One region of the Enterococcus sp. AAFC-DPL-5182 genome, then DNA from elsewhere that is predicted to be linked to it. Evidence: riboswitches for the same ligand, from Rfam matches in the RefSeq annotation. Region 1 holds a riboswitch; each other region holds the start of a gene.
What was found. Region 1 has a riboswitch for magnesium ahead of mgtA (magnesium-translocating P-type ATPase). Riboswitches for the same ligand answer to the same signal wherever they lie in the genome.
Positions count from the first base shown of each region.

Region 2: another riboswitch for magnesium. It lies ahead of AC4BB7_RS07190 (phosphatase PAP2/LCP family protein); the one in region 1 lies ahead of mgtA (magnesium-translocating P-type ATPase).
Region 3: another riboswitch for magnesium. It lies ahead of AC4BB7_RS07430 (MgtC/SapB family protein); the one in region 1 lies ahead of mgtA (magnesium-translocating P-type ATPase).

Region 1 is NZ_CM177101.1:2,302,513-2,307,083, forward strand. It holds gene mgtA (magnesium-translocating P-type ATPase) at 223-2,886, opposite strand; M-box (ykoK) riboswitch at 3,003-3,173, opposite strand; gene AC4BB7_RS10755 (LysR family transcriptional regulator) at 3,800-4,571, shown strand, end outside.
Region 2 is NZ_CM177101.1:1,558,483-1,563,053, reverse strand. It holds gene AC4BB7_RS07190 (phosphatase PAP2/LCP family protein) at 1-1,569, opposite strand, end outside; M-box (ykoK) riboswitch at 1,785-1,952, opposite strand; gene AC4BB7_RS07185 (ABC transporter ATP-binding protein) at 2,116-3,957, opposite strand; gene AC4BB7_RS07180 (ABC transporter ATP-binding protein) at 3,974-4,571, opposite strand, start outside.
Region 3 is NZ_CM177101.1:1,616,355-1,620,925, reverse strand. It holds gene mgtA (magnesium-translocating P-type ATPase) at 1-1,565, opposite strand, end outside; gene AC4BB7_RS07435 (GNAT family N-acetyltransferase) at 1,801-2,298, opposite strand; gene AC4BB7_RS07430 (MgtC/SapB family protein) at 2,331-2,978, opposite strand; M-box (ykoK) riboswitch at 3,319-3,489, opposite strand; gene AC4BB7_RS07425 (hypothetical protein) at 3,634-4,098, opposite strand; gene dnaI (primosomal protein DnaI) at 4,245-4,571, opposite strand, start outside.

The DNA of each region.
Region 1 (4,571 bases):
GTGTCTTGCTATTTTACATCATATAGAAGACGTCTCTTATCTTACCACACTCAATGATAAAATGTTTTAATTTGCTTCATAATTTCCCGCTTTTTCATTCTTCCGCTCCCCTTTTAAAAGTAATGACACTATACAATAAAGACAGACACTTTGATATCTCCCGCGAAATCAAAGTGTCTGATATTTGATAGAATAGCCCAGTTAAAACTCTGTATTTTCTGACTAGAGTAATTCTTGATATTTTCTTATATATATTTTCTTGATCACTGTTACTAAGAGTAAATACGCAATGATTGTTGGAATCAAGTAAAAAAAGTAATTTCCTGGAAGTGGTGCAAAACCAATACTTGCTCCTAAATTCGTAAACGGCAAAATTGTTCCAATTAAAATTCCAACTGAAGTGACGAGCGTCAAGATGCCTGAAGCTCTACTTTGAAGGAATGGTATTTTTGGCGTTCTCAATATATGAAGTACCAACATTTGTGACCATAAAGACTCAATAAACCAACCTGCATGGAAAATAGCGATAAATAAGAGTTTCTGATCGGCTGCTAATGAGAAAAATCCACCGCCTAAGATAGTTGGACAAATAATAAAATACATAAATAGATAAGTAACGATATCAAAAACAGAACTTGTCGGTCCAAACCATTTCATGAATGAACCAATTGATTTGGCTTCCCACTTCTTAGGCTTTTCGACATACTCTTTATCCACGTTATCCCACGGAACCGACATGCAAGATGTATCGTAAATCAAATTCAAAAATAGTGATTGAATCGGCGCAACTGGTAAAAATGGTAAAAAAATACTCGCAGGAATAACAGAAAATACATTCCCGAAATTTGAACTTGCTGTCATTTTGATATACTTCATTGTATTACTAAAGACTTTGCGTCCAGAAATAATCCCCTGTTCTAAAACCATTAAGTCTTTTTGCAGCAAAATCACATCAGCCGATTCTTTTGCAATATCAACTGCCGTATCTACAGAAATTCCAACATCAGAGACTTTCATAGCTCCTGCGTCATTGATTCCATCCCCCATGAAGCCAACTGTTTGTTCATTTTTCTTCAACGCTTTAACAATTTTTGTTTTTTGATCAGGTGTTACTTTTGTAAAAATAGTATATTTATTGACCATCTGTTCTAGTTCTGATTCAGATAATTTAGAAATTGCTGAACCATCGATCATTTTTTCAGTCCCCAGACCAACTTCTTTACAAACTGAACGTGTTACTAATTCATTATCACCTGTTAGAATTTTTACAGAAACTCCGTTACTTTTTAATGCTTGAATAGCAGCAGCAGCCGTTTCTTTAGGAGGATCTAGAAAAGCGAGATACCCTTGTAAAATCAGTTCCTGTTCATCTGCAACAGAATAGTCATCTAATTGATTGTTGACTTTTTTATCTGCGATCGCTAAGACTCTCAGACCATCTTCATTTAATTCCTTCACTGTTTTCAATACTTGTTTTTTTATTTTTGGTGTGATCGGAACAACATCTCCAGCCTGATTGATATGAGAGCATGCTTGTAGCATTTCTTCAACTGCTCCTTTAGTAATCAAAAAGCTTTGATTCGATCTTCTATTTTTAATAACAACACTCATTCTTCTACGATTAAAGTCGAAAGGAATTTCATCAATTTTAAAATAATCTTCTTCATCGATAGATAACTCTTTCGATGATGCTTCAATAATTGCCTTATCGATTAAATTACGCAGACCAGTTTGGAAATAACTATTTAAAAAAGCAGAACGCAATACTTCCCGATCTTCTTGGCATGAGGTATTGTAATGATATTCTAAAATGACCTTGTCTTGTGTCAGGGTGCCAGTTTTATCCGTACATAAAATATCCATGGCACCAAAATTTTGAATCGCGTTGACGTTTTTCATGATCGTTCCTTCTTTTGCCATATCCCTAGAACCTTTGACCAAATTAGTCGTAACGATCATTGGCAGCATTTCTGGTGTAAGCCCTACAGCCGTTGCAATAGCAAACATTAAGGCTTCACCCCAATCGCCTTTTGTGATTCCGTTGATCAAAAATACTGCTGGCGTAATCACCATCATAAAACGAATCAATAACCATGTCGTTTTGTTTACACCTAATTCAAAGCTTGTTTTTTTCTCATCATCTGCAACATCTTGTGCAATTTTTCCAAAGAGTGTATTATCCCCAACCCGAACAGCTACACCAACACCACTGCCGCTAACGACATTGCTGCCTAAAAACAATAAATTATCAAAATCTGTTTGGTTATTATTATTTGTAGAAGTAACATTTTTGACTTTTTTTTCAACTGGAAAACTTTCTCCTGTCATCGCTGATTGTGAAACGAATAAGTCCTTCGCATGAATCAACCGCAAATCTGCAGGAATCATGTCTCCTGCTGCAAGATTAACTAAGTCACCACAAACAACTTCGTCCACAGGTATTTCCATTTCTTTATTTTCTCTGGTAACAGTCGCTGTGATCTGAATCATATTTTGTAATTTACTGACTGCATTACTTGATTTCACTGATTGAACTAAAGTCATAGTGCCGCTTAACAAAACCATGACCACCATAATCAAAACCCCAGTAATGTCTTTCTCACTTGGTTCAGCATACACATATTCAGTAAAAAACGAGATAGTTGCTAGTATCATCAATACAACAGTAAATGGTGTGACATAGGATTTTATCACAGTATAAATAAAGGACTTTTTTTTATTATCTGTAATTTTATTTATACCGAATTTTTCTTTTGAGTGTTGAACTTCTCGGGCTTTCAAGCCATCCCACGAAGAGGAAAAGCTTTCTAAAACTTTATCGATAGATAAATTCGCTATCTTTTGATAAGCTTTTTCATGGATCATGTTCTTCATTTCTTTTTGCATCTAGATTATCCTCTTTTCTTTTAGTTGATCTCTGGCTTATCGAACTATCTTCTGGCACCGTCACCACATCCTTTCCACACAAAAAAGCGCACTGAAAACTCAGCCCGCTTTGCCGTGAGTCTCCATAATCGTTGAGTTTTGGCACTATACAACGTAAAAAGCCCAAGCTTTTAGCTACCTTAAGAAAAGCCTTAATTCGACAGTTCCTGTTCTACCCATTGGCGTCTCTCGACATTTTTGGGCAGTAGCCTGTGTTTGTATAGGAGCCTCGCCTAACAAGAAGAATTACACTGTTATTCTAATGAATTATGCCTTACATTTATAGACAAAAAAAACGATACCTGTATAACTTTTTTTGAATGTAATTTTTTCGCCATCTTCCTTTTTAAATCATTTATAAAAAAGAATACTTCTATGACAAAAAAGAAATAGTTTATTCAGTTCATTTTATTTACTATATTTGTATAAACGAATCTCCCAAGTTCGTTTATGTAACATCCATACTCCTTTTTACAAAGTAAGCTCTGATGGATCCCACTTCGGCTTTCCCCCGTAGTGGGATTTATATTTCCAAAGTTCATTGTTCAAATTTCATAAAAAAGAATAGCACTATAAATAAAACAGAATGGCTCTATTGGCCAAAGAAAATTATACTAAACTAAGAAACAACCTATTCACTAATTGTTCACTATTCCCTATCAGTAAGCTAATACTGATAAAAGTCCTTTTAATTGGTCGGCTATTACCAATTAAAAGGGCTCTTTTCCTTTATAGAAAACAGTCATTATTTCAAAATAAAAAAATACTATTAATTTTTTGTATATTTTTTGAAAAAAATGACTATTTCATCTCAAATTATTTTATCTTGAAGAGAACCAGCATTTATTTTCAACAGAGTAAAGGAGATGAGCAAATGAAATTAAAACAATTAGACTATTTTTTAGCATTATGCAAAAACAAAAGCTTTACAAAAACATCAGAGGAATTAGGTATTTCTCAGCCTTATTTAAGCACACATATTCGAGAATTAGAGCAGGAGCTAAACGCCCAACTGATAACGAGAGATTACGGCAATAACACCTTAACGCCTGAGGGTCTTGTTTTAAAAAAAAGAGGGGAGAAAATTTTTCAAGAATTTGAAATGGCTGTCACAGAAATCAATTTACTTGTCCATACTGGAGAAACAGCAACCATCAAAATCGGAACAAATTTAGCTGACACTGACTATTTGATTGCAAAAATGCTAACAGACTTTCACCGAAAATATCCATTAGCCTCTATTGATTATGGCTATTACGACAACCTTGAAATAGCTCTGGAAAATAAAGAAATCGATATAGCAGTCGGTATTCTATCAGAAGAGAATTCTAAAATAGCAAGTAGTTTGATTTTTTCAGAATCTTACGTTGTTTTCATTAGCAAAAAAAATCAACTATCTTATCTAAACGAATTGTCAGTAGAGCATTTACTGCAAACCCCTTTAATAAATTATTCAAAACAAATCTATGAAAAGAACATAATTAAAACTTGGATAGAAATAAACCATCCTGAACTTAAAGATAATCAATGTTACGAACTACCTTCAACAATCTCAATATTGAATTTAGTCGATCAAGACTTTGGCGTGGCATTTCTTCCTTACTCATTGGCAGATTCCATTCCGAATTATTTAAGTATTACATCAG
Region 2 (4,571 bases), 740 kb from region 1:
CAATTGTTTTTTTAATTCCGTGGTGATTTTTTGCTTTTCCTCATCTGAAATACTCTGATAAGAAATCCCTTCTTCCCCAGTATAGCCATCACCTGTAAATCCTTCCCCTTGCATTTGATAACTTTCAATGTTTTCTAAGGCTTTTTGATAATTTTTCATTAAAAGAGTCATTTGATCCAGGGTCATATCGGTTTGACCATTTTCTCCTATTATGTCGAGTAATTCTTGATAACGAAAAACACTTTTCATCGAAGTTAATTCTTTGGTAAGCTGAATCGTTACCTCTCGCTGCCTCTTTTGTCTGCCGTAATCGCCTAAAGGATCTTCATAGCGCATTCTCGCATACTGTAATGTTTCCCAGCCGCCTAAATGCTGTTCCCCTTTTGGATAATGAATTCCTTCTGCATCAAACTCAAAATCATTATTGACGGTGACACCGCCAACTGCGTCACTTAAAGCTGCTAAACCATCCATATTGATCACAAAATAATGATTGATCGGGATATCTAAATAATGTTCAACCGTATCGATCATCATCTCGTCTCCACCAAAGGAATGAGCATGATTGATTTTGTCATAGACGCCATCTTTCCCAATGATTTCGACATAAGCATCTCTGGGAATACTTGTGATCGTAGTTTTCTTCAATTGATTATTGACGGTGACCACCATAATCGTATTTGCTCGAAAATCTGTTTTGCGTTTAGAATCATTTGCGATACCTAAAAGTAAGAAACTCGCAGGTTCACTATTTCCTAACTCTGCGGCTTTATTTTTTCGATTTAGTGGCTGATACATTTTATCGGCAGTTTTTTGGACTTTTTGAAACACCGCAGCACCATAAGCTGAAGCTCCAGCAACGACTAGTAAAAGCACTGTTAGCGTGCCTAAAATAGTTCTTTGAATGAACTTTTTTTTAGCAATAGGGGTAGAAAATTCTCTATTAAGGTACACTCTTTGCAAGAAAACAAAAGAGAACTTGACCCAAGTATAGCTTAAAAGAAAACCTGCAAGCACATCACTTGGATAATGAACTCGTAAATAAATCCGGCTCAATCCAATCAAAAGAACATAAACGATCAAAGTGTTTTTTAAAAACTTGTAATGCTTCATTTCCTTTGAATAAACGGTTTGTAAAATCAAGATCATCGAACAAGCTAAGCACATGGCTAAGAGCGAATGCCCACTTGGAAAACTATAGGAAGTTCGTTCAGCCAACTGTTCTACATTTGGTCTTTGCCGCGCCACAAGCTGCTTTAAGACAAATCCAAAAGCGCTGACTACTAAGACATTACTACTTAGCCAAACCGCCAATAACTTATGTTTATTTCGCCAAAGTATAAATGAGACTATCAAGCTAACAACAAAAATCGGCACGATCGTAGCACTTTTGGCAACTAAATCCACAATACTGGTCAGTAATTGACTCGGTTTCCAATTAAAGTGATAAATCGCTGAATCTAACTGAACAAACCATGATTCTTGTTTTACAACTAAAAAGGTTAGCAATGAAAAAAATACGACACTTAAAACTGCTGGAGTAAATTTCTTTTCTTTCAACGTATACATGTGATAAATCCCTTCATTCATATATTCAGTAAAACAACCAAGTTAAAGATTATTTCCAAGTAGTTTTCACAGGAATATCATACAACTAAATAGATCACTAAATGATTTTGCCCCTTAATTGGCAGTAGTGAATCATCTAACGGTATACAGTTGGAAAACTCTTATTCACCAAAAGAAAAAAGCCAAACATGCTTTCCCTAAGACGTTTGACTTTCAATCAATCTCATCGTCTGAGTTTTAGCACTATACAACGTAAAGAAAAGTTCTTAGCTATTTTATGAAAAGCCTTAATTCGACAATTCCTGTTTTACACATTGGCGTCTTTCGACGTTTCTGCGCAATAGCCTGTGTTTGTATAGGAGCCTCACCTAACAAGGTTATTTATCTATTTATTTTGTTAAATAGTAACGCTGGTAAAAAAAATTTTCAAGTTATTTTATGACTCTTTAGTTTTTCTTAATTTAAAATTTGAAAAAGATAGCACCCGTAAACAAGCAGAAGCAATCATCAAAATAGTATTGATGATTGCTTCTGCTATACTCTATTTTACTCATCTAACTCTTCAAATTGTGAGTTATAAAGTGACGCATAATAACCGCCTTGAGCAAGTAATTCTTCATGTGTTCCTTGTTCTTTAATATCGCCATCTTGCATATACAAAATCTTATCCGCATCTTTGATCGTTGATAAACGGTGCGCAATAACAAATGACGTACGACCAGCCATTAAATTATTCATAGCACCTTGAATCAAGCCTTCTGTTCTGGTATCAACAGATGATGTTGCTTCATCAAGGATCAAAATCGGTTTATCAGCTAAGATTGCGCGGGCAATTGTTAAAAGTTGTTTTTGACCTTGGGAAATGTTGGAAGACTCTTCATTTAATTCCATATTGTAACCACCAGGCAACGTTTGGATAAAGTGATGAACGTGAGCCGCTTTCGCGGCTTCATAGACTTCTTCATCCGTTGCATCTAAACGACCATAGCGTAAGTTTTCCATGATGGTTCCTTTAAATAACCAAGTGTCTTGTAAAACCATCCCAATATTTTTACGTAAATCTGCACGATTAAAGTCTTTGATATTATGACCATCGATTTTGATTGCGCCAGATGTTACATCGTAAAAACGCATCAATAATTTAACCATAGTTGTTTTACCTGCACCAGTTGGTCCAACGATTGCCACTGTTTGGCCGGGATCAACATGTGAACTGAAATCATTGATAATGATTTTGTCTGGTGTATACCCGAAACGAACATGTTCAAAATCGACCATCCCTTTGGCTTTGTCGATTTTAACTGGATTTGGTACTGTTTGTGCTTCTTCATCTTCTTCAAGAAATTCAAAAACACGTTCAGCTGCTGCTGCCATTGATTGGAGTAAGTTTGATACTTGAGCCAATTGGGCAATAGGTTGTGTTAAGTTACGAACATATTGGATAAACGCTTGGATATCTCCGACCGTGATCGTGCCATTATAAGCTAAGATCCCACCAAAAATCGCTACTGCAACGTACCCTAAATTTCCAACAAAGTTCATGATCGGTTGCATCAAACCTGAAAGAAATTGGGATTTCCAAGCTGATTTGAATAAGACATCATTTTGTTTTTTAAATTCTGTAAGTGAATTTTCTTCATCATTGAATAGACGTACGATGTTATAACCACCGATGGTTTCTTCTACTTTACCATTGATCACGCCAAGATATTCTTGTTGTGTTTTAAAGTATTTTTGCGAATTTTTCACAACGATCAAAATTAAGATCATTGAAATTGGGACGATCAAAATCGCAATACCTGTCATTTGCACAGAAATCGATAGCATCATGACAATAACACCAATGATAGTGAATACTGATGTAATCAGCTGTGTGATCGATTGGTTTAATGATTGACCTAGAGTATCCACGTCATTGGTGATACGAGATAAGACTTCACCCGTTGTACGACTTTCAAAATAATTCATTGGCATACGATTGATTTTTTCTGAAATTTCTTTACGCATGCGATATGTGATTTTTTGCGAAATCGTTGACATGATCCAACCTTGAATGATCCCAAAAGCGGATGCCACTAAGTAGAGCCCTAACATAAAGAGTAAGATTCCACCAATTTTATTAAAATCGATTCCGCCAGTTCCTTGATATTTTTTGATTAAACCATTAAACAATTCTGTGATTGCTTGGGATAAAATTTTTGGACCCCAAATATTAAATACGGTTGAAGCAATTGCAAAGATCATTACAAAGAAAACGGGTATTTTATAAGCACCAATATAGGAGATTAATTTTTTTAGTGTTCCTTTAAAATCTTTGGCTTTTTCCACTGGAGCGCCATGCCCAGGTCCGCGTCCGCCACGAGGGCGATTTTGTGTTTGTTCTGCCATTATTCTTCGCTCCTCCCTACTCTGCTTCTTCTATGCCTAATTCAGCATTACTCAATTGTGATTGAGCAATTTCTTGATAGACAGTGGATGATTTCATTAATTCATCATGTGTTCCATGATCTACAACACGACCTTCGTTCAATACGATAATATTATCTGCGTGAAGAATCGTAGAGATTTTTTGAGCAACGATGATTTGCGTCGCACCTTTGATATTTTCAGATAAGGCTTTTCTCAACGCCACATCTGTTTTATTATCCAGTGCTGAGAATGAGTCATCAAAGATCAAGATTTTAGGATTTTTCGCTAAGGCACGAGCGATGGATAATCGTTGTTTTTGTCCACCAGAAACGTTCGTTCCACCTTGAGAAATTTCCCGATCGTAGCCTTTTTCATTTGAATCGATGAATTCTTCAGCTTGAGCAATTTCAGCTGCTTTTCGCATTTGTTCATCCGAGATATTTGCATCCCCAAATTTGATATTTGAGGCAATATCACCTGAGAATAAGATCCCTTTTTGCGGCACAAATCCAATGATTTCATGTAATTTATGCAAACTCATCTCACGAATATCGATGCCATCGATCGTAATTCGCCCACCTGTTACATCAAAC
Region 3 (4,571 bases), 690 kb from region 1:
TTTGGCGGATCAAGAAAAGCAAGGTAGCCAATCAAAACCATTTCATTTTCATCAGAAACAGAGAATTCATCAACCGTCGCAGGATTTGTTTTTTGAGAAACTGCTAATACACGTAGTCCATCTTCATTTAACTCTTCAACTGTTTTTAAAATTTCACTTTTAAGCTCTTCTGTTAACGGTGTGACTGCGCCTTGATAATCAACATAGCCTGAAATTTCTAGCATTTCTTCTACAGCGCCTTTAGTGATCATTTGCGTTTTTCCAGAAGTATCTTCGATTACAACACTCATCCGACGACGTTTAAAATCAAAGGGAATTTCGTCTACTTTACGATACTCAGAAGGATCAATCGACAGTTCTGATTTTGCTGCATCAATGATGGCAACGTCCATTAAATTTTTAAGTCCTGTTTGATAATAACTATTGAAAAAAGCATGACGTAATACACGACTATCTTCTTTCCCATCACAGTCTAAATGATATTCTAGGATAATTTTGTCTTGGGTAAGTGTCCCAGTCTTATCGGTACATAAAATATCGATCGCACCGAAATTTTGAATCGCATTTAAATTCTTTATGATAGTTCCTTTTTTCGCCATACTTGAAGCACCTTTTACAAGATTGGTCGTGACGATCATTGGCAACATTTCCGGCGTTAAACCAACTGCAACTGATAAACCAAAAAGAAAAGCTTCAAACCAATCGCCTTTTGTTAAACCATTGATCAAAAATACTGCAGGTGCCATCACTAACATAAACCGAATCAATAACCATGACGTTTTGCTAATCCCCACTTCAAAATTTGTTTGAGGATTTTTGTCAGAAACATCTTGCGCTACTTTACCGAAAAGCGTACCATCTCCCACTGAGACTACGATTCCTTCCGCGCTACCACTAATGACATTGCTACCCATAAATACGATATTTTCATACTCTGTTTCAACATTGTTTACCTTTAATTTATAGTCTGCTCTTTTTTCTACTGGATAACTCTCACCCGTCATGGCAGATTGAGAAACAAATAAATCTTTAGTTTTCGTTAGTCGTATATCCGCCGGAATCATATCCCCAGCAGATAATTTTACGATATCACCGCAAACAATTTCTTCTATCGGAAGCTCAACTGTCTTCTTCCTACGAACAACAGTTGCAGTAACCTTTACCAAATTATTCAATTTTTCTGCCGCTTGATTTGATTTAACCGATTGAATCAAGGTCATTGTTCCACTGATCAAGACCATTGCTAAAATGATCAAAACACCGACAAGATCACGATCAGCAGGTGCTGCAATCACATAATCAGTAATAAATGAAATGATCGCTAATGTAAGTAATACAATCGTAAAAGGGGTAAAGTACGCTTTGATCACTTCAAGAAACAATGGTGTTTTCTTTCCATGTGTAATAATATTTTCCCCATATTCTTCTCTAGATAGAACAGCTTGTTGATGGGTGAGGCCTCCTTTTGAAGACTTGAAATACGTTATGATATTTTCTATTGAGTTTCTTGCAAAATACTCATAAGATTGATTACTCTTTTTCGTTACTAATACTCTTTTCTCCATTTGTTTCTCCTTCTTTCTAAAGCTCTGATCAATAAAATAATGAACAACTGGCAATAAACAACCACTAATTCAATTTTACTGATTTTGTATTTTTTTAAGGAACGGACTAATGGAAAAAGAGGTGTTGTCATCGGAGGAAACTACTTAACTCTACTAGAAACAAATAGACAATAGTATCCTCATGTTTTTAACAACAGGTTTCTTTTTGCATAAGTCCTTGATCATCTGACTACTGTCATCCATTTGTTTCCATCTCCTTTAGCGTTATATGTTTGATAATTCCAAGTGTTCCAATTCTTTTTTTAGTATAAATTCTTTTTTTAAATTTTTTCAAAGTCACTTGTCCATCTGAATAGGCATGCCCCACACTTTGATAGCCAAAATGATCATAAAAACCCCAAGCTTGCTTACGACCAGTTAAAACTACAGTTTGAAAAGCCATAAGTTCTGCAATTTTTTCAGCAAATTGAAGTAATTTTTTTCCAATGCCGAATCCTTGATAGTCTTCGTTGATGGCCACTTGTTTGATTTGTGCTATTGTTTGGCTCTTTTTTGAAAGAAGTAAGGTTCCTACAACAATCCCATCGATCATCGCTGCTACATGGGTATCCTTTTCTTCATTTAAAGGTAGATCCTTGATCCATTCTTTACCAGCACTTGTTTTTAGCAACTTGTTTCTTAAGTCTATTCCTGCCCAATATTCTTCACTGTTCCAATTTACGATTTTCACCATCACTGTTTTACCATGTTGATTCCTCCGTTCTTTTAATTGTTTAGTTGATTGATTTCAATAACTTCTGAAAACTGAGATAATTCTGAAGTGATCGCATTTACCGCAAGTGTCCCATTTCTTATTGCTTCGATTTCCAAAAATAGTCGTATTTTTTTTCCTGCTAGATCAGTACATGAGAACTTAGTGAAGGTTAAACAATATTTATCTAACAACTGAATAATCTCTGTTCTAAGCATGACCTCACTAGTATTGCTTGCAATAACAGAAAGATAATGGATCGATTCTGTTTGTTCCTCTTCTTTTTGCACGGTATAGTCATCTATTTTGAAAGATAAATTTCTTAGCAAAATATTGACTAGCATTAGAGCAACTGCACAAATAACTCCTTCAATCACAAATCCAGCTCCAATCATGCTGCCAACAGCTGCTGAACACCATAAGGTTGCTGCTGTATTGATACCAGTCACACTAAATCCTTCTCTTAAAATCACTCCTCCAGCAAGAAATCCAATTCCACTGACTACTTGGGCTGCTATTCGAGTCGGACTACTATCGTCTTGGATCAAAGTAGACAATGAAACAAATTGGCAAGCACCAAATGTGACTAAGGTCATCGTTCTCATCCCAGCTAATTTTTTTCGCCATTGCCTTTCTGCACCGATGATCATTCCTGCAAAAATACTTGCGATAATATTGATTAAAAATTCATAGGTTTGCCCCTTTCTTAGATTTGAGGTTAGGTGGAAACTTTTTTCGAGACGAAAACTACATCTCTTTCGCCGTTCTCTAAGTACTGTTCATCATCTGCTCTGGCCTTTAATTCTTTAAGCCCTAACTCTTTGACAGTGATGAGATTGAAACGTGGTGGAGTGATTCAGTATTAAGGTTACTTCTCTCTCTTCGTTCGCCAAGTACTGTTCATCATCTACTCTGTCCTTTGGCCAGTCGTAGTGATTCACAGCAAAAAACCTTCCGCCAAAACTCAGCGGAAGGTCATAAATAAGCGCACAAAAAAAAGCCTGCATGATCTAGTCGTTGAGTTTTGGCACTATACAACGTAAAAAGCAGAGCTTTTAGCTACCTTATGAAAAGCCTTGTAATCGACAATCCCTGTTCTACCCATTGGCATCTCTCGATGTTTTTGGGCAGTAGCCTGTGTTTGTATAGGAGCCTCACCTAACAAATCTATTTAATTATCTTACAGGTGACACTATACCATCCTTATAAAACAACTGTCAACATTTTTTTATTTATTTCAAAAAAATATTTCTAATTTAAGAATAAAAAAACAAACTACCGACGTTACAAAAGAGAACGTCGGTCAACTTATACTTGTTAAATTTTTTCAACTTTGATGACTGCATTTCCAGCTACTTGAGGTGGGATCGACATCGTCATTGCAGGTAATCCAACTAATGTAAATTGAATTTTATCTCCTTTTTTCAACTCATTGCTTGTGATTCCATCCGCGAATTGATCTTTTGATACATTCAGAATAACACCATCATTTTTCATCATACCAATAATTTTTTTAGGATCTTCGATTGCCTCAACTTCCTTTAAAACTAGACGGGTCGAGTGGTCTACAGTTTCATTTTCTTTTGCGTCCTCACCTAAAACTGCTGTAAATATTGATTTTGCTTGTTCATTGTCATTTGATGTTTCATCCGTAGCTTTATTTTGCTTACTACTCATAGCTGTCTCTTCACTTCCCTTTGGCGAATTTTGCTTATTTTTTGCACATGCACCTAAAGAAACCAACGTTAAAATTGTTAGTATTGTTAGTACTCTTTTCTTCATAAGGATCTCCTCCAATACTGATACTTTATTATAAGATATGCTACTACTTTCAGTCCATTACCATCCTCCCCTTAAAAAAGAAAAAAAGCAGGGAGGAAACTCTAAGAGTCACATCCCTGCCTTATATCAGCGGGCGCAAAAGCACCTCAACCATTTCTACGATCATTACCTGACATTGTTATCTCTTGCGCTAAATAACGAATACGTTCCATGATTCGACGGGCCTTCAACGGCTCTTGTTCACCACGTTGCGTCACAGATAAATGTTTTTCTAGGTCTTTTAAATCAAGGTTTGAAGAAAAAAATGTCACTAATTGTTCTTGCATTCGATATTGTAAAATAACGCTTAGCACGTCATCTCGAATCCAAGAAGTCATTGATTCTGCACCAAGGTCATCGATCATTAAAACAGGTGATTTTTTGACTGCATCCAATTTAGGACCGACCATATCTTTACCGATTGCCTGTTTCAT